Regions from separate parts of the Cupriavidus sp. HPC(L) genome, predicted to be linked through region 2. Evidence: predicted binding sites of a transcription regulator. Region 2 holds the regulator's gene; each other region holds the start of a gene.
The links. Region 2 encodes HrcA, which represses chaperone genes, less so after heat shock. Its sites were predicted from a motif close to TTAGCACTCNNNNNNNNNGAGTGCTAA; they were not measured.
Positions count from the first base shown of each region.

Region 1: a site for HrcA is predicted at 3,853-3,879, ahead of groES (co-chaperone GroES). Genes of this name have one in related genera too.
Region 3: a site for HrcA is predicted at 3,487-3,513, ahead of rpoH (RNA polymerase sigma factor RpoH). Genes of this name have one in related genera too.

Region 1 is NZ_AMPR02000448.1:5,087-10,810, reverse strand. Features, by position in the region: gene B551_RS22510 (alpha-amylase family glycosyl hydrolase) at 1-522, shown strand, start outside; gene B551_RS22505 (alpha-amylase family protein) at 586-2,211, shown strand; gene B551_RS22500 (sensory rhodopsin transducer) at 2,260-2,658, shown strand; gene B551_RS22495 (TIGR03885 family FMN-dependent LLM class oxidoreductase) at 2,699-3,676, shown strand; gene groES (co-chaperone GroES) at 3,981-4,271, shown strand; gene groL (chaperonin GroEL) at 4,380-5,724, shown strand, end outside.
Region 2 is NZ_AMPR02000093.1:2,555-8,278, forward strand. Features, by position in the region: gene B551_RS07130 (phospholipase A) at 1-155, shown strand, start outside; gene B551_RS07135 (co-chaperone YbbN) at 216-632, opposite strand; gene grpE (nucleotide exchange factor GrpE) at 722-1,309, opposite strand; gene B551_RS07145 (hypothetical protein) at 1,574-1,771, shown strand; gene B551_RS07150 (RNA-binding S4 domain-containing protein) at 1,785-2,180, opposite strand; gene hemH (ferrochelatase) at 2,177-3,292, opposite strand; gene hrcA (heat-inducible transcriptional repressor HrcA) at 3,357-4,394, opposite strand; gene B551_RS07165 (NAD kinase) at 4,497-5,414, shown strand; partial or broken gene recN (DNA repair protein RecN) at 5,498-5,724, shown strand, end outside.
Region 3 is NZ_AMPR02000069.1:4,981-10,704, reverse strand. Features, by position in the region: gene B551_RS05810 (aspartate/glutamate racemase family protein) at 1-532, opposite strand, end outside; gene B551_RS05805 (NCS1 family nucleobase:cation symporter-1) at 585-2,090, opposite strand; gene rpoH (RNA polymerase sigma factor RpoH) at 2,460-3,356, opposite strand; gene B551_RS05795 (pirin family protein) at 3,735-4,610, shown strand; gene ybiB (DNA-binding protein YbiB) at 4,812-5,724, opposite strand, start outside.

The DNA.
Region 1 (5,724 bases), on a different contig from region 2:
ATCTTCCAGGGCGAGGAACTGGGGCTGCAGGACGTGGTGGTCGAAGCGGGCCAGCGCGTCGATCCGGGCGGGCGCGACGGTCCGCGCGGACCGATCCCCTGGGACTTCGCGCCGCCGCATGGCTGGCGCGCGGCCCGGACCTGGCTGCCGTTCCCGCCCGAGGCCGCCACGCTGTCGGTGCAGTCGCAATGGTCGCAGCCCTCGTCGATGCTGCATCTGTACCGCACGCTGATCGCCGCGCGCCGCGCCAGTGCGGCGCTGCGGCTGGGCAGCTGGGAAGAACTGCCGTCGCCGCCCGAGGTGCTGGCCTATCGCCGCCGGCATGGCGAGGACGAGCGCGTGGTCTGCATCAACTTTGCCGAGCGGCCGCTGCCGGTCGATCTCGACGGCGACTGGCGCGTCGCGATCGACAGCCTGCCCGAAGGGGCGGACCGGCGTTTCGACGGCATGCTGCAGCCCGAGCAGGCCGTGCTGCTGGAGCCGCTGTCGCTGCCGAAGCCATCGCAGCCATCGCAGCCGTAAGCGCTGCGGGCGGTGCAGCCCGGACCGCCCGCTGCCGCCGTTCAACCGTCAGGAGGAGGACCCATGCGTTCGCTCTGGTACCGCAATGCGATCATCTACCAAATCGACGTCAGCGTATTTCGCGACGGCAATAACGACGGATGGGGCGACCTCCAGGGCTTGACGGCGCATCTCGAATACCTGCGCGGACTCGGCGTGACCTGCATCTGGCTGTCGCCGTTCTACCAGTCGCCGTTTCTCGATGGCGGCTACGACATCACCGACCATCTCGCCGTCGATCCGCGCTTCGGCAATCTGGCCGACATGGTGGCGCTGCTCGAGAAGGCCGAAGAGCTCGGTATCCGCGTGATGGTGGAGCTGGTGGCGCACCACACATCGGATCAGCATCGCTGGTTCCAGGAAGCGCGGCGCGACCGCAATTCGCCGTACCGCGACTACTACGTCTGGGCCGACGAACCGGAGGAGACCCACGTCAAGCCGATCTTCCCTACCGTCGAGGACAGCGTCTGGACCTGGGACGAGGAAGCGGGCCAATACTATCGGCATGCCTTCTATTCGCACCAGCCCGATCTGAACATCGCCAATCCAGCGGTGCGTACCGAGATCGAGGAGATCATGTCGTTCTGGCTGCGGCTCGGCGTATCCGGCTTCCGCATCGATGCGGCGGGGCACATGATCGATGGGGCCAAGGAAGCGGACCCGCGCGACGACGGCTTCTGGCTGCTGAACGACCTGCGCGCGTTCGCGACGCTGCGCCGCTCCGACGCGGTGCTGCTTGGCGAGGTCGACGTGCCGGTCGAGGACTACGCTCGCTATTTCGGCAAGGGGCACCGGCTGACGCTGGTGTCGAACTTCTTCCTGAACAACCTGCTGTTCCTGGCGCTGGCGCGCGAACGCGCCGAGCCGATCGAGCGCGCGCTGCGCGAGCAGCCCGATCCGCCCGAGCGCGCGCAATACGCGGTGTGGGTGCGCAATCACGACGAGCTCGATCTGGAGCGCCTCAGCGAGGCCGAGCGCGAAGAGGTGATGCAGCGCTTCGCGCCGGATCCGGACATGCGCGTCTACAACCGCGGTATCCGCCGCCGGCTGCCGCCGATGCTTGACGGCGACCAGCGCCGCATCGCGCAGGTCCATGCGCTGCTGTTCTCGCTGCCCGGCACGCCGATCCTGCGCTACGGCGAGGAGATCGGCATGGGCGAGGACCTGTCGCTGAAGGAACGCCACGCGGTGCGCACGGCGATGCAATGGTCCGACGAGGTCAATGGCGGCTTCTCGCCCGCCGATCCCGAATCGCTGCCGGTGCCGGTGATCCGCGAGGGCCCGTTCCGCTACGACCAGGTCAATATCTACGACCAGTTGCTGCGCGACGATTCACTGCTGGCGAAGACCGGCAAGATGATCCGCGCGCGCGTCGGCATGCCGGAGATCGGCTATGGCGAATGCACGGTGATGGAGGTCGGCTGTCCGTCGGTGCTGGCGCTGCGGCACGAGCTGGACGGGCAGGTGGTGTTCACGTTCGCCAATCTGTCGGACAAGGACGTCGAGGTGAAGCTGCCCGAGGTCGAGGTCGGCGAGCTGCGCGACATGCTGGTCGATGGCCCGTACCCGCCGCCGCAGACCGCGCATACGCTGAAGCTGCGCGCCTACGGATACCGATGGCTGCGGCAGCGGCCGTGCTTCGGGCCGTGATCGGCAGCATCAGTTCGGCAAAGACAGCGACAACCAGGGAGAAACGCGATGGAAGCGATCGGACAACGGCGCTGGGTCATTGCGGAAGGCTATCTGCCGCCGACCGACCCGGCCGCCAGCAGGCAATTGAACAGCCATGAAGCGGCCTGCCTGCTCAATACCGGCGATGCCCCGGCCCATGTCACGGTGACGATCTTCTATGCGGACCGCGAACCCGTCGGTCCGTACCGGCTCACGGTGCCGGCGCGCCGCACCTTGCATCTGCGCTTCAACGATCTGCGCGACCCCGAGCCGATCCCCGAGGACACCGACTACGCCAGCGTGATCGAGTCCGATGTGCCGATCGTCGTGCAGCACACCCGGCTCGATTCGCGCCAGGCCGCGCTCGCGCTGATGACCACGCTGGCCTATCCGGTCCCGGCCTCGGTGTCCGCGGCGTCCGGCTGACCGCGCCGCACCCGATCCCCATTTCGCCCAGGAGTCCGCCATGCCCTTGATCGGCTATCACGCCTCGCACGAACAGTTCTCGCCGGGCGACCTGCTGCGCTATGCGCGCGCCGCGCAGCTGGCCGGTTTTACCGCGCTCAGCAGCTCCGACCACTTCCATCCGTGGAGCGAGCGGCAAGGGGAGAGCGGCCATTCCTGGTCCTGGCTCGGCGCCGCGATGGCGACCGTCGACCTGCCGACGGGCGTGGTCGCCTGTCCGTTCGGGCGCTACCACCCGGCCGTGGTCGCCCAGGCCGCCGCGACGCTGGAGGCGATGTTCCCGGGCCGCTTCTGGATCGCGCTCGGCACCGGCGAGGCGCTGAACGAACACATCACCGGCCGGCCGTGGCCGCCCAAGCCCGAGCGGCAGGCGATGCTGTCCGAGTCGGTGGACGTGATGCGCGCGCTGTGGCGCGGCGAGGAGGTGACGCACCGGGGCAGAATCGTCGTCGATCGCGCCCGGCTGTACACGCTGCCGCAGCGTCCGCCGCCGATCTTCGCCGCCGCGCTGACCGAGCAGACCGCGCGCTGGGCGGGACAGTGGGCCGACGGCCTGATCACGATCTCGGGGCCGCGCGAGACCATGCGCGCGGTCATTGACGCCTTCCGCGAGGGCGGCGGCGGAGGCAAACCCGTGCATATCCAGGCCAAGATCGCCTACGCCGACCCCACGCAGGGCGACGAGGCCGCGCGCCGCATGGCCTACGAGCAGTGGCGCACCAATGTGTTCGACAGCGAGACCGCGGCGAACCTGGCGACCCCGGCCGAGTTCGATGCCCGCGCCCGCACGGTGTCGCCGGACGACATCGAGCGCGCGGTCCGGATCTCCTGCGACGCCGCGCAGCAGGCCGCATGGCTTGCCGAAGACCTGGCGATGGGCGCCGACGCGGTCTTCCTGCACAACGTCTGCGGCAACCAGCAGGCCTGGCTCGACGCCTGCGCGCAGACGGTGCTGCCGCAACTGCGGGGCGGGGTCTGAACCCGCCTCGTTGGCACCCGCTGGCGACATTCGCCTGAAAAAACCGGGCCGCACAATATAAGAGACAATGCCCGCCGGGCCTTGCACCGCGCGGGCCCGGGGCAAATTCGCTGCTTTTGTGCGGGTAAACCCGTATTCAGGCCTCGTCTTGAAAACCCGAAACCCCGTCCCTATAATTAGCACTCGCCGGGTGCGAGTGCTAACAGCGTGCTGTAATCTCCATCCGGCGTCCGATTTCAAGGGCCTCCGCAGTCCCGCGGCGGCCACTTTGCAAATAAATGCTCACTTGTACTAAGGAGTCCGTATGAATCTGCGTCCTTTGCACGACCGCGTGATCGTCAAGCGTCTGGACAACGAAACCAAGACCGCTTCCGGCATCGTGATTCCCGACAATGCTGCCGAGAAGCCCGATCAGGGCGAAGTGCTGGCCATCGGCCCGGGCAAGAAGGATGACAAGGGCGCGTCGATCGCCCTCGACGTCAAGGTGGGTGACCGCGTGCTGTTCGGCAAGTACGCCGGCCAGACCGTGAAGGTGGATGGCCAGGAACTGCTGGTCATGCGCGAAGAAGACATCATGGCGGTCATCAACAAGTGATGTCGCTGTCCGGGCGCCGCGCGTCCGGAACCCCCGGGGCGCACGGTTTCGCCGCTGCGGCGATCGCGCCCGGGACTTTTCCCGTACAGAATTCTGGAGATCTAGAACATGGCAGCTAAAGACGTAGTGTTCGGCGACAGCGCTCGCCACAAGATGGTCGAAGGCGTGAACATCCTGGCCAACGCGGTCAAGGTGACCCTGGGTCCGAAGGGCCGCAACGTGGTGCTCGAGCGCAGCTTCGGCGGCCCGACCGTGACCAAGGACGGCGTGTCGGTCGCCAAGGAAATCGAGCTGAAGGACAAGCTGCAGAACATGGGCGCCCAGATGGTCAAGGAAGTCGCTTCCAAGACCAGCGACAACGCCGGTGACGGTACCACCACCGCGACCGTGCTGGCCCAGTCGATCGTGCGCGAAGGCATGAAGTACGTTGCCGCCGGCATGAACCCGATGGATCTGAAGCGCGGCATCGACAAGGCCGTGGGCGCCGCCGTGGAAGAGCTGAAGAAGCTGAGCAAGCCGACCACGACCAGCAAGGAAATCGCCCAGGTTGGCGCGATCTCGGCCAACAGCGACGAAGTGATCGGCAAGCTGATCGCCGAAGCGATGGACAAGGTCGGCAAGGAAGGCGTGATCACCGTCGAAGACGGCAAGTCGCTGGCCGACGAGCTGGAAGTCGTCGAGGGCATGCAGTTCGACCGCGGCTACCTGTCGCCGTACTTCATCAACAACCCGGACAAGCAAGTCGTCCAGCTCGACAACCCGTTCGTGCTGCTGTTCGACAAGAAGATCTCGAACATCCGCGACCTGCTGCCGGTGCTGGAGCAAGTGGCCAAGTCGAGCCGTCCGCTGCTGATCATCGCCGAAGACGTCGAAGGCGAAGCGCTGGCGACCCTGGTGGTCAACAACATCCGTGGCATCCTGAAGACCGCCGCCGTCAAGGCGCCTGGCTTCGGCGACCGCCGCAAGGCCATGCTGGAAGACATCGCCATCCTGACCGGCGGCACCGTGATCGCCGAGGAAGTCGGCCTGACGCTGGAAAAGGCCACGCTGCAAGACCTGGGTCAAGCCAAGCGTGTCGAGATCGGCAAGGAAAACACCATCATCATCGACGGTGCCGGTGACGCCGCCGCGATCGAAGGCCGTGTCAAGCAGATCCGCGCCCAGATCGAGGAAGCGACCTCGGACTACGACCGCGAGAAGCTGCAAGAGCGCGTGGCCAAGCTGGCCGGCGGTGTTGCGGTGATCAAGGTTGGTGCCGCCACCGAAGTCGAAATGAAGGAAAAGAAGGCACGCGTCGAAGACGCGCTGCACGCCACCCGCGCTGCCGTTGAAGAAGGCATCGTCCCGGGCGGCGGCGTGGCCCTGCTGCGTGCCCGCGCTGCGATCTCGAGCCTGACCGGCGAGAACCCCGACCAGAACGCCGGCATCAAGATCGTGCTGCGCGCGATGGAAG
Region 2 (5,724 bases):
TGGATGCGCAGTTCACCTACCCGATGGGCCGGCTGATACCGGGCACTGCCGGCTACCTGATGGCGGGCTACTTCGTCGGCTATGGCGAGAGCCTGCTGGACTACAACCGCAAGACGCCCTGGCAGTTCCGCATCGGCTATTCACTGAACCGCTGATCCGCTGGCTGGGCCGCTGGGCCGGTGCCGGGCCGCGCAGCCGAGGCAGCGGCGGATCCGTCATCCGGCCAGCGGCTTGCCGCTCGCCTTCAGCCGCGCGTTGGCGACCGCCGCGGAGAACTGTCCGATGCCGTGCCAGCCGGTGGCGCGGCCCAGCTTCTTGCCGCGGTGGAAGAACATGAACACCGGGATGCCGTACAGCCCGAAGCGCCGTCCCAGCGCCGGATGCGTGTAGACGTCGGCATGCAGCCAGTGCAGATCGAGCGCGCGCAGCGGGTCCGGGTTGGCCAGCATGGCCTTCTTGGCCATCTCGCAGTTGTAGCAGTCCTCGCCCCAGAAGAACACGCAGACCAGCTCGTCACCGGCGGCCGCGAGCGCGTCGTCGATGGTGTCATGATCGACCGCGCGCATGCCGAAGGCCTCGAACGCGCGGTGATCCGTATGGGGCGCCGGCGCTGCGCCGAACGGGTAAGGCATCGCATTTCTCCACAAACGAGAACGCCCGGTGCCGAAACGGCGCCGGGCGTGGCTGCGCATCGGTGGCAGGCCGGTCTGCCCGCCGCCCCTTACTTCGGCGCAGCCACCGTCACCAATGCGGGCCGCAGCACGCGGTCCGCGATCAGATAGCCGCGCTGCAGCACGGCCACCACCGTGTTCGGTTCCTGCTCCGACGGCACCATCGAAATCGCCTGGTGCCGATGCGGGTCGAACTTCTCGCCGACCGGATTCAGTTCGACCATGCGGCCCTTCTCGAAGGCGCTGGCCAGTTGCTTGGCGGTCAGTTCGACGCCCTCGCGCAGCTTGCCGATATCGCCCGATCCATCGGCCAGCGCGGCCTGCAGGCTGTCCATCACCGGCAACAGATGCTCGGCGAAGCTCTCGATGGCGAACTTGTGCGCCTTGGCCACGTCCTCCTGCGCGCGGCGCCGGATGTTCTCGGACTCGGCGACGGCACGCAGATACAGGTCGTAGTTCTCGCGTGCCTTGGCTTCCTGTTCCGCCAACTGCGCGGCAAACTGCGACGCGTCATCCGCGGCGGCGGCGGGCTCTGCCGATGGATTGGGCGTGGCCGATTGCGCGGCTTGCGCTTCGGCGGCCTGGTCGGCGGGCGAGGTCGGCGGCGTGTTGGATGGCGTTTGCTTCTGGTCTTCCATGTCGATCCGTTTCAGAACAAGTTGCGGCCGCACAGGGCGGTCCGCCTGGGGTCAATCGGAATTCAGCTGGCAACTGGTGGCGCCAAGCCGATATTTCAAGAGCGGATGGACATCTGCAACGAAACATCAGCTTACAAACTTAAACCAGTGCTGCGAGAAGTGAAATTGCTTTGCTGCAGTGCAGCTTCTAAGATAAATCCAAAAAAACGACAACACTGCCGGGGTGCCGTCTCCTATTGCAGTCCTTCCTGCCGGGGTAAGGCCATGCGCAAGCTGCCGAAGCCGTCCAACAAAACGCCGAAGTTCTCTCCGAAGTTCTCGCTGTTCACGCTGCTGGTTCTTCTTTCCGTGGCGGCGCTGACCGTCTTCGTCTGGCTCTCCGATGGGCTGACCCCACGCGACAGCGTGGCCGGCGGTGCCGATCCCGCGCTGCGCCAATACATCATCCAGTACTCCCGCTGAACATTGCAGCGGCTTACCCTTTGAAGCCGTCGATGCGGCGGCGGTCCCGCTTGGTCGGGCGCCCTTGCAGTTGCGACGCCGGCTCGACATGGAGACGCCGCCGCTCGGCCTCCGCGGCGCGCCGCGTCCGGCTCTCCTCGGTTTCCTCATAGAGCGTCTGGGCCACGGACGCCGGCCCGCGGGCCGGGGCGATGCCCTTGACCACCAGCTCCCAGCGCTGCTGATGGGCGTCGATGCGCACGGTGTCGCCCGGCTTGACCTCGCGCGAATTCTTGCATGGCTGCCCGTTGACCTCTACCCGGCCCCGCTCGACGGCCTCGGCCGCCAGCGAACGGGTCTTGAAGAAGCGCGCGCACCACAGCCACTTGTCGATCCGCTGCCGCGCATCGTCCTCGTACGACGGATTCATGCCGCGGCTCCCCTTGCCTGCGCCAGCGAGCGCCTCGCTTCCAGTTCGTGCGCATGCGGCAGGCGCAACGGCCAGCCCTGCATATGCTGCAGCGCGATCTCCGACAGCGCGGTGATCCAGAACGGCGCGTCGTTCAGGCACGGAATGAAGTGAAATTCCTTGCCGCCGGCGACCTTGAATTCGGACTGTCCTTCCATCGCGATCTCCTCCAGCGTCTCGATGCAGTCGGCCGGAAAGCCCGGGCAGAATACGTCGACCCGCGCGGTGCCGACCTTGCCCAGCTCGGTCAGCGTCGGCGCCGTATAGGGCTGCAGCCACTCTGCCTTGCCGAAGCGCGACTGGAACGTGACCTGGTACTGGCCGGGCTGCAGGCCCAGCGCCTCGCCCAGCATGCGGCCTGTCTTCAGGCATTCGCAGTGATACGGATCGCCCAGCTCGAGCGTGCGCCGCGGCACGCCGTGGAAGGACAGGATCAGCCGGTCGCCGCGCGCGAAATCCGGGGCCCCATGCTGGGCCCAGTAGGCGCCGACCTGCTGGTGCAGCGCGCCCAGATAGGCCGGGTGGTCGTGAAAATGTTTGACCAGCCGCAGTTCGGGCTGATTGCGCCATTCGCCGAGCACGCGAAACAGTTCGTCAAACGCGGTCGCGGTGGTGGTGCCGGAATACTGCGGGTACATCGGCAGCGCCAGGATGCGCTCGCAGCCCTGGCGCCGCAGCGCCTCCATCACCGAAGGGATCGACGGGTTGCCGTAGCGCATCGCGCAGGCCACCGTCACGTCATGCCCCTGCTGCGCCAGCAGCTGCTGCAGCGCATGCGCCTGCCGCTCGGTATGGACCAGCAGCGGCGAGCCGGTCCGGTGCGCCTCGCGCAGCCAGATCGATTCGTACTTCAGCGCCGACGCGCGCGAGCGCAGCGGCAGGATCAGCCCGTACAGCACCGGCAACCAGGCCGCGCGCGGAATCTCGACCACGCGCGGATCGGACAGGAACTGTTTCAGGTAGCGGCCGACCGCCTTGGGGGTCGGCTCGTCCGGCGTGCCCAGGTTGATCAGCAGGATCGCCGTGCGGGGCGCCTGCCCATGGCGGTAGGCCGGTTCTGCGGTAAAGGTCATAGGGATTCCGGTATCGCCGGGGCACGAAGGCCGCCCTGCGCGTGGCGGCCCGCCCAGGCCGCCATCAGTTCTGGCTGCTCAGCGCGCTCGACAGCAGCCGCGCCGTGATATCGACGATCGGGATCACCCGGTCATAGGCCATCCGCGTCGGGCCGATCACGCCCAGCGTGCCGACGATCTGGCCGTCGACCTCGTACGGCGCGGTGATCACGGCCATGTCCTCGAGCGGCACCAGCCGGCTCTCGCCGCCGATGAAGATCTGCACGCCCTCGGCGTGGCTCGACACATCGAGCAGCTGCAGCAGGCTGGTCTTGTGCTCGAACACGTCGAACAGCCGGCGCAGCTTGTCCATGCTCGAGGCCAGGTCCTCGACCTCGAGCAGCTTGCGTTCGCCCGAGATATAGACCTGCTCGTCCTCGTCGGCCATCGCGCTGCTGCCGGCCTCGACCGCGGCCTGCATCAGTTCCGACATGTCGATGCGCAGCGCCTTCAGTTCGTCGCGCAGCCGCTCGCGCACGGTGTCGAAGCGCATGCCGGCGTAATGGGTGTTGATGAAATTGGCCGCCTCGACCAGCTGCGACGCGCTGTAGGGCAGCTCGGTCTGGATGATGCGGTTCTGCACGTCCCCTTCCGGGGTCACGATGATCAACAGGATGCGCTTGTCGGACAGGCGCATGAATTCGATCTGCCGGAAGGCCTGCGCGCGGCGCGGGGTCATCACCACGCCGGCGAACTGCGACAGGTTCGACAGCGTGCGCGCGGCCGACGTGATCATGCGCTGCGGGCTCTGCTCCTGCGCGCCGAGTTCGCCCTGGATCAGACCGGCCAGCTTGGTGCGGTCGAACTGGGTATCGAGCGGCTGGGCCGTCAGCATGGTATCGACGAACAACCGGTAGCCGCGCGGGGTCGGGATGCGCCCCGCCGACGTGTGCGGGCTGGCGATGAAGCCCATCTCTTCCAGGTCCGACATCACGTTGCGGATGGTCGCCGGCGACAGGTCCAGTCCCGAGTACTTCGACAGCGTACGCGAGCCGACCGGCTGCCCTTCGGCGATGTAGCGCTCGATCAGGGTCTTGAGAAGGGTTTTCGCTCGTTCGTCCATGGTGTCCCGATTTTACGCAAGTTTTGCGCGGTGGGGCTCGCTCTGGCACTCGCCCCCCGGGCCGTGCTGACAATGGTCATGGCGGTATGGTCTAATCCGGGCATGTCTGCACACCCCAAGTCCGGCGCCGCGCACGCGCCCTTTCGCACGGTCGCCCTGGTCGGCAGGTATTCGACCGCGGGCATCGAAGGTCCGCTCGAGGAACTGGCGGCCTGCATCCTGCGCAACGGCCAGGACGTGGTGTTCGAACGCGAGACCGCGCTGGCGACCGGCCTGACGGACTACCCGGCGCTGTCCGCCGAGGAGATCGGCCGCGAGGCCGACGTCGCGGTGGTGCTCGGCGGCGACGGCACGCTGCTCGGCATCGCGCGCCAGCTGGCCGGCTTCTCGGTGCCGCTGATCGGCGTCAACCATGGCCGCCTCGGCTTCATGACCGACATCCCGCTGGAGGATGTGCAATCGGTGCTGCCGGCCATGCTCAGCGGCCACTACGAGCCCGAGAACCGCATGCTGCTCGAATCGCGCGTGATCCGCGACGAGGGCGTGATCTTCTCCGCGCTGGCCCTGAACGACGTGGTGGTCAATCGTTCGGGCATCTCCGGCATGGTCGAGCTGGCGGTCTCGGTGGATGGCTACTTCATGTACAACCAGCGTTCGGACGGCCTGATCGTGTCGACGCCGACCGGATCGACCGCCTATGCGCTGTCGGCCGGCGGGCCGATCCTGCATCCGACGCTGTCGGGACTGGTGCTGGTGCCGATCGCCCCGCATGCGCTGTCGAACCGGCCGATCGTGCTGCCGCACGACGCCGAGGTGTCGATCGAGGTCGCCACCGCGCGCGATGCCAGCGTCAACTTCGACATGCAGTCGCTGACCTCGCTGCTGCCGGGCGACCGCATCGTGGTGCGCCGCTCGGCCAAGACCATCAACCTGCTGCACCCGGTCGGCTACAACTACTACGCGACGCTGCGCAAGAAGCTGCACTGGCACGAGTACCCGACCGAAGACAACCGGCTCTGAGCGCAAGCGTCCCGCATCGTTTGCCGCCCGCCCCAGCCGGTCCCGATCCCTCCCCTAGTCATCGCCGCCCTCCGTCTCCGAAGATGCTGCGCAGCCTGTCCATCCGCGATTTCGTCATTGTCGATACGCTCGACCTCGACTTTTCCGCCGGCTTCACCGTGTTCACCGGCGAGACCGGTGCCGGCAAGTCGATCCTGATCGATGCGCTGGCGCTGGTGCTCGGCGAGCGCGCCGATGCCGGCGTGGTGCGCGAGGGCGCGGCGCGCGCCAGCGTCAGCGCCACCTTCTCCACGCACCCCGCGCTGGACGC
Region 3 (5,724 bases), on a different contig from region 2:
CGATGCAGTCGCTGCGGTCCTGCGCCAGCGCCTGGCGGCACGATTCGGTGATGATGCGGCGCGCGTCCGAGCCCGGCCGCTCCAGTTCGAGCACCGGCAGGTCGCAGGCGTGCACGTTGCGGCAGAAGCGTTCCATGCCGTAGCGCTCGGCCAGATGCCAGGCGATATTGCAGGTCCGCGCCAGCGTGGTGACGACGCTGAAGCTGGTGCCGATCAGGCTGGCCATGTGCATGGCGGCCTCGGCGATGCCGATCACCGGCCCGCGCGCCATCTCGCGCGCCGCGTACAGCCCCGGATCGCCGAAGCAGGCGATCACGTAGCCCTCGACACCCTCGGCCTCGCCCAGGCGGATCTCCTCGAGGATGCCCGGCACCGACAGCGCCTCGTCATAGTGGCTCTCGATGGAAGCCGGACCCATGCGAGGGCTGACGGCGACGATGCGCGTGTCGGGCGAGGCCACGGTGCGGGCGCATTGGCCGATCTTGTCGGTCATGCTTTGCGTGGTGTTGGGGTTGATGATCTTGAGCTTCATGGCAAACGTCGTGGTCGGGTCAGGTCGTCGGTCGTCGGGTTCAGGCCGCGTGTCAGGCGGCGGCGAAGAAATGCGGCATCATGCGGCGCGCCAGCACGCGGTACAGCACCAGCGCGATGCCCATGCCGATGAACCAGCTGTAGTTGGCCAGGCCCTGCCAGGCGGGCACCACCACGCACAGGATCGGAATGATCGCGGCCGGGATCATCGTGGCGATCGCCACCGGGTTGTAGCCGCGGGTGTACCAGTACTTGCCCTGCGGACGCATCGTGTACAGGTCGTCGACGTCGACCTGCTGGCGGCGCACCAGGTAGTAGTCGGAGATCAGGATGCCGAACAGCGGCCCGATGAAGGCGCCCAGCACGTCCAGCGTGTAGTGGATGACCTGCGGGTTGTTGTACAGATTCCAGGGCGTGATGAAGATCGAACCGACCGCGGCGATCATGCCGCCGGTGCGCCAGCTGATGTGCTTGGGCGACACGTTGGAGAAGTCGAACGCCGGCGACACGAAGTTTGCGACGATGTTGATGCCGATGGTGGCGGTCATGAAGGTCAGCGCGCCCAGCACCATCGCGAAGGTGCTGTCGATATGGCTGACGGTCTCCACCGGATCGGTGATCAGCTTGCCGAACACCGGCAGCGTGGCCGAGGTCGTGATCACGGTCAGCAGCGAGAAGCCAAGGAAGTTGATCGGCAGCCCCCAGAAGTTGCCCTTGCGGACCGCGCCGAAGTTCTTCGCGTAGCGCGAGAAGTCGCCGAAGTTCAGCATCGGGCCGGAGAAGTACGACACCACCAGCGCGATCGCGGTCAGCATCACCGGTACCGCTTCCCAGCCGCTGTACTTGACGAAGCTCAGCGTGAAGCTGACGTTGCTCCAGCCGGCCTTGTTCACCAGCCAGATCGCCAGCAGGATCATCACCACATAGACAGCGGGGCCGGCCCAGTCGATGAACTTGCGGATGGTCTCCATGCCGGTCCAGAACACCAGCGCCTGCAGTACCCACAGCGTCATGAAGGCCGCCCAGCCCAGCGTCGACAGCCCGGCGAAACCATGCAGCTTGACGTCGGCATAGGGCGCCAGCGACGGGAAGAAATGCAGCGCCAGCACCAGGAAGGCCGACGAGGCCAGATAGGTCTGGATGCCGTACCACGCCACCGCGATCAGGCCGCGGATCACCGCCGGAATATTGGCGCCGAGCACGCCGAACGAGGCCCGGCAGATCACCGGATACGGGGTGCCGGTGACCTGGCTCGGCTTGGCCACCAGATTGCAGAAGAACTGCACGATGACGATGCCGACCAGCAGCGCGACCAGCACCTGCCAGCTGGTCAGGCCCAGCGCGAACAGGCTGCCGGCCGTGATGTAGCCGCCGACGCTGTGCACGTCCGACATCCAGAACGCGAAGATGTTGTAGGTGCTCCAGGTCTGCTTCTTCAGCGGCGCCAGGTCTTCGTTGGTCAGCCGTTCGTCATACGATGGCTTGATCAGCACGTTGCCATGGTGGACGGACGCGCTGTCCTGCAGCTCGGCGGCGGCAGGCGCGGTGGTGTGCATCATGCTTGTCTCCTCAAGGCGATGCCATGCGGTGGTAGGCGCGCGGAAGGCGCCGGATGGGCGGTGTAGATCGAAAGATCGGGAATCCGCTCTCAGGATTTGTTTTGTAGACAGAATTGTCTACAAAATCGTTTGTAGTTGTGTACGGATTTGTAGATCACGGCCGCGTGATTGTCAACATCACGGCCGCGGGATGCGGGCAAACCCCGAGTCGGAGGGGGCACGCCCATGTGCGGTGCGGCGCCGGAGCGGCAAAAGAAAAGGGCCGGGTCCTTGCGGAACCCGGCCCTTGTCGCCGCCGTCACCCCCGTGCATGCGGGGAGCCAGCGGCTGGCTTACGGCTTTCGGTTGATGGCCAGCGGGCGGCGCCGATCAGGCGAAGGCCTGCAGCGCGCCCTTCATCTTCTTCATCGCGGCGGACTCGATCTGCCGGATGCGCTCGGCCGACACGCCGAACTCGTCGGCCAGTTCGTGCAGCGTGGCGCCGCCCGAGCCGTCGTCGTTGACCTGCAGCCAGCGCGCCTCGATGATGCGGCGGCTGCGGGGATCAAGCTTGGTCAGCGCCTGTTCCAGGCCCTCGACCTGCATCCGGTCCTGGCGCTTGGCCTCGAGCACGCGCGTCGGCTCGTTGTGGTTGTCGGCCAGATAGGCGATTGGCGCAAACTCCTCCTCGCCGTCGTCGACCTGGCCTTCCAGCGCCAGATCGCCGCCCGACAAGCGGGTTTCCATCTCCATCACTTCTTCCGGCTTGACGTTCAGCTCGCGGGCGACCGCGTCGATCTCGTCCGGCGTGAAGGTATGGGCGCCTTGCTTGTGGCTGCGCAGGTTGAAGAACAGCTTGCGCTGGGCCTTGGTCGTCGCGACCTTGACCATGCGCCAGTTGCGCAGCACGTACTCGTGGATCTCCGCCTTGATCCAGTGGATCGCGTACGACACCAGGCGCACGCCCTGGTCCGGGTCGAAGCGCTTGACGGCCTTCATCAGGCCGATATTGCCTTCCTGGATCAGGTCCGCGTGCGGCAGGCCATAGCCCAGATACTGGCGGGCGATCGACACCACCAGACGCAGGTGCGACATCACCAGGCGGCGGGCCGCCTCGACCGAGTCGTGATCGCGCAGCTCGCGCGCGAGCCGCTGCTCCTCCTCGGCGGTGAGCATCGGAATACGGTGGACAGCCTGGATATAGCTGTCGAGATTGCCCAGCCCGGCGGGCAGGGTCAGGGCCATGCTGTTGGCGCGCTGCGGCACCATCGGCAGGGTGTTGTTCATGGTGATCGAATCGGCAGACAGGACTGCGTTCACTCAGGGCTCCTTTCGCATCCGGCGGGCGGCGTGCCCGCGTGTCGGAAGCATCGACGGCGTCGTGGCCGGCGCTTCCCACACTGCAATGCAACGCATATTAGCACTCCAGCCGGGTGAGTGCTAATTGGAGTCCGGTCCGCTACGATAGTTCCAGAATATCGGAGGAAAAATTCCATAGCGCTCCAGGTTGCCAGGAAGTCGCCCGGAAATCGCTGCGAAGACGGACACAAGTTCATTAGAGGGCCGGCGCCCGTGCCGGTTCTGCTGCAGGGACCATGCCATCGGGCCGCAAAGGCTACACTTGCCAGCATTGCGTCGATCCGCCACGCCCTTGGAGTGTCTGCCATGTCCGCCATTGAACATTTGTTGAAACCGCATGTAAGAGATATCGGCGACTTCTCGGTGCGGCGGGTGCTGCCCTCCGCCGCCGCGCAAACCGTCGGGCCATTCATCTTCTTCGACCACATGGGTCCGGTTCAACTGGAGCCCGGCAAAGGCATGGATGTGCGCCCTCATCCCCATATTGGGCTGGCCACCGTCACCTATCTGTTCGAAGGCGAAATCGTCCATCGCGACAGCGTCGGCAGCGAACAGACCATCCGGCCCGGCGACGTCAACTGGATGACCGCGGGCAGCGGCATCGTCCATTCGGAGCGCTCGCCGCAGGCCGCCCGCGACGCCGGCCCGCGGCTGCACGGCATCCAGACCTGGGTCGCGCTGCCGCGCGAGCACGAGACGGTCGCACCGTCGTTCTTCCACCATCCGGCCGACACGCTGCCGCGGCTTGTCCACGGCGGCGCGCGCATCACCGTGATCGCCGGCGACGCCTTCGGCGCACGCTCGCCGGTGCAGGTGTTCAGCCGCACGCTGTACGCCGCGCTGGAGCTCGACGCCGGCGCCAGCCTGGCGATTCCGCCCGAGCACGAGCAGCGCGGCCTCTATCTGGTCGATGGCGCCGCTGCGATCGACGGCATCGCGCTGCCGGCCGAGCACCTGGCGGTGCTGACGCCCGGCGCCGAGGCGACCGTCACGGCGCTGGAGCCGTCCCGGCTGATGCTGCTCGGCGGAGAACCGGTCGACGGCCGGCGGCATATCTTCTGGAATTTTGTCGCCAGCACCCGCGAGGCGATCGAAGAGGCGGCGCGGCGCTGGGAGAACGACGAGTTCCCGCACGTACCGGGCGAGACCGAGCGGATTCCGCTGCCGCCGCGGCGGGTTTGACAGAGCCAATGACATGAGGGTACTCCTGGCCCACGCTTGATGGCTCTCCTCTCCCGCTTGCGGGAGAGGGGCTGGGGAGAGAGAAAGGCAGTCGCTATGCCGCCGCCGTCCGCCATGGTTGCGCCTTTGCCCTCTTCCCCGATCCCGCTCCCCCGCGGACGGGAGAGGGGAGCAAGGATCGAGTGGTGCGTACCCAAGTCGCTACAGCGGACTGACCCAGCTGACCCGCGCGCTGTCGCGCAGGCAACCGCGGATCGTCTCGATCTGCGTCGCGATCGGGGCGGGCACCGGCACGGCCCCCGCCAGCACCTGGCGGATCCACGCGGCCGTCAACGCCACGTCGGTGCCCGGCGGCAGCGCCGGCACGTCGGCGACCGAGCCCGACATCGGGTCCACCAGCGTGCGCTGATGGCCGTCGTGCAGCCAGTCGATGCGGCTGCCGCGGCGGGCGTCGGCCACGACCTCGCCCTCGGTGCCGCGCGCCAGCAGCACGTTGGCCGGCTCGTGCGAGAAGTAATCGGTCAGCGTCTCGCGGTATTCGGGGTGCGTGTAGCTGTACAGCCGCAGCGCCTCGGCAGGCGTGTGCGCGCCGACCGGCTGCAGCATCTTGACGATCGTGTGCGAGGAATTGCGCAGCCCGATCACGGTGCGCTTGTCGAGCAGCGCCGACAGGGCCGGCGACAGCACGTCGATCGGCAGCACCGCCAGCGGGCCTGGATCGGTATCGCCGCCGCCCGGCTGCGCGAGCCGTCGCGCGGCTTCGTCGACCGTCGCGCACGGCGCGATCCCCAGGGCCTCGAACAGCATGATGCTGGTGACGCGCTGATTGAACTCGCGCGTGCCATGCACCAGCACCGGGATACCCTCCCGCGCGAGCAGCAGCGCCAGCAGCGGTACCAGATTGGGCTGCTTGCGCGCGCCGTTGTAGCTCGGGATGACCACCACCTGACGCTCCGGCGCCGGCAGCGGCAGGCAGTGCGCATGCGCGGCCTCCAGCATGCCGGCCAGCTCGTGCGGCGCCTCGCCCTTGATCCGGTACGCCATCAGCACGGCGCCGAGTTCGAGGTCGGAGACGCGTCCGGACAGCATCGCGTCGAACAGCAGGCGCGCATCG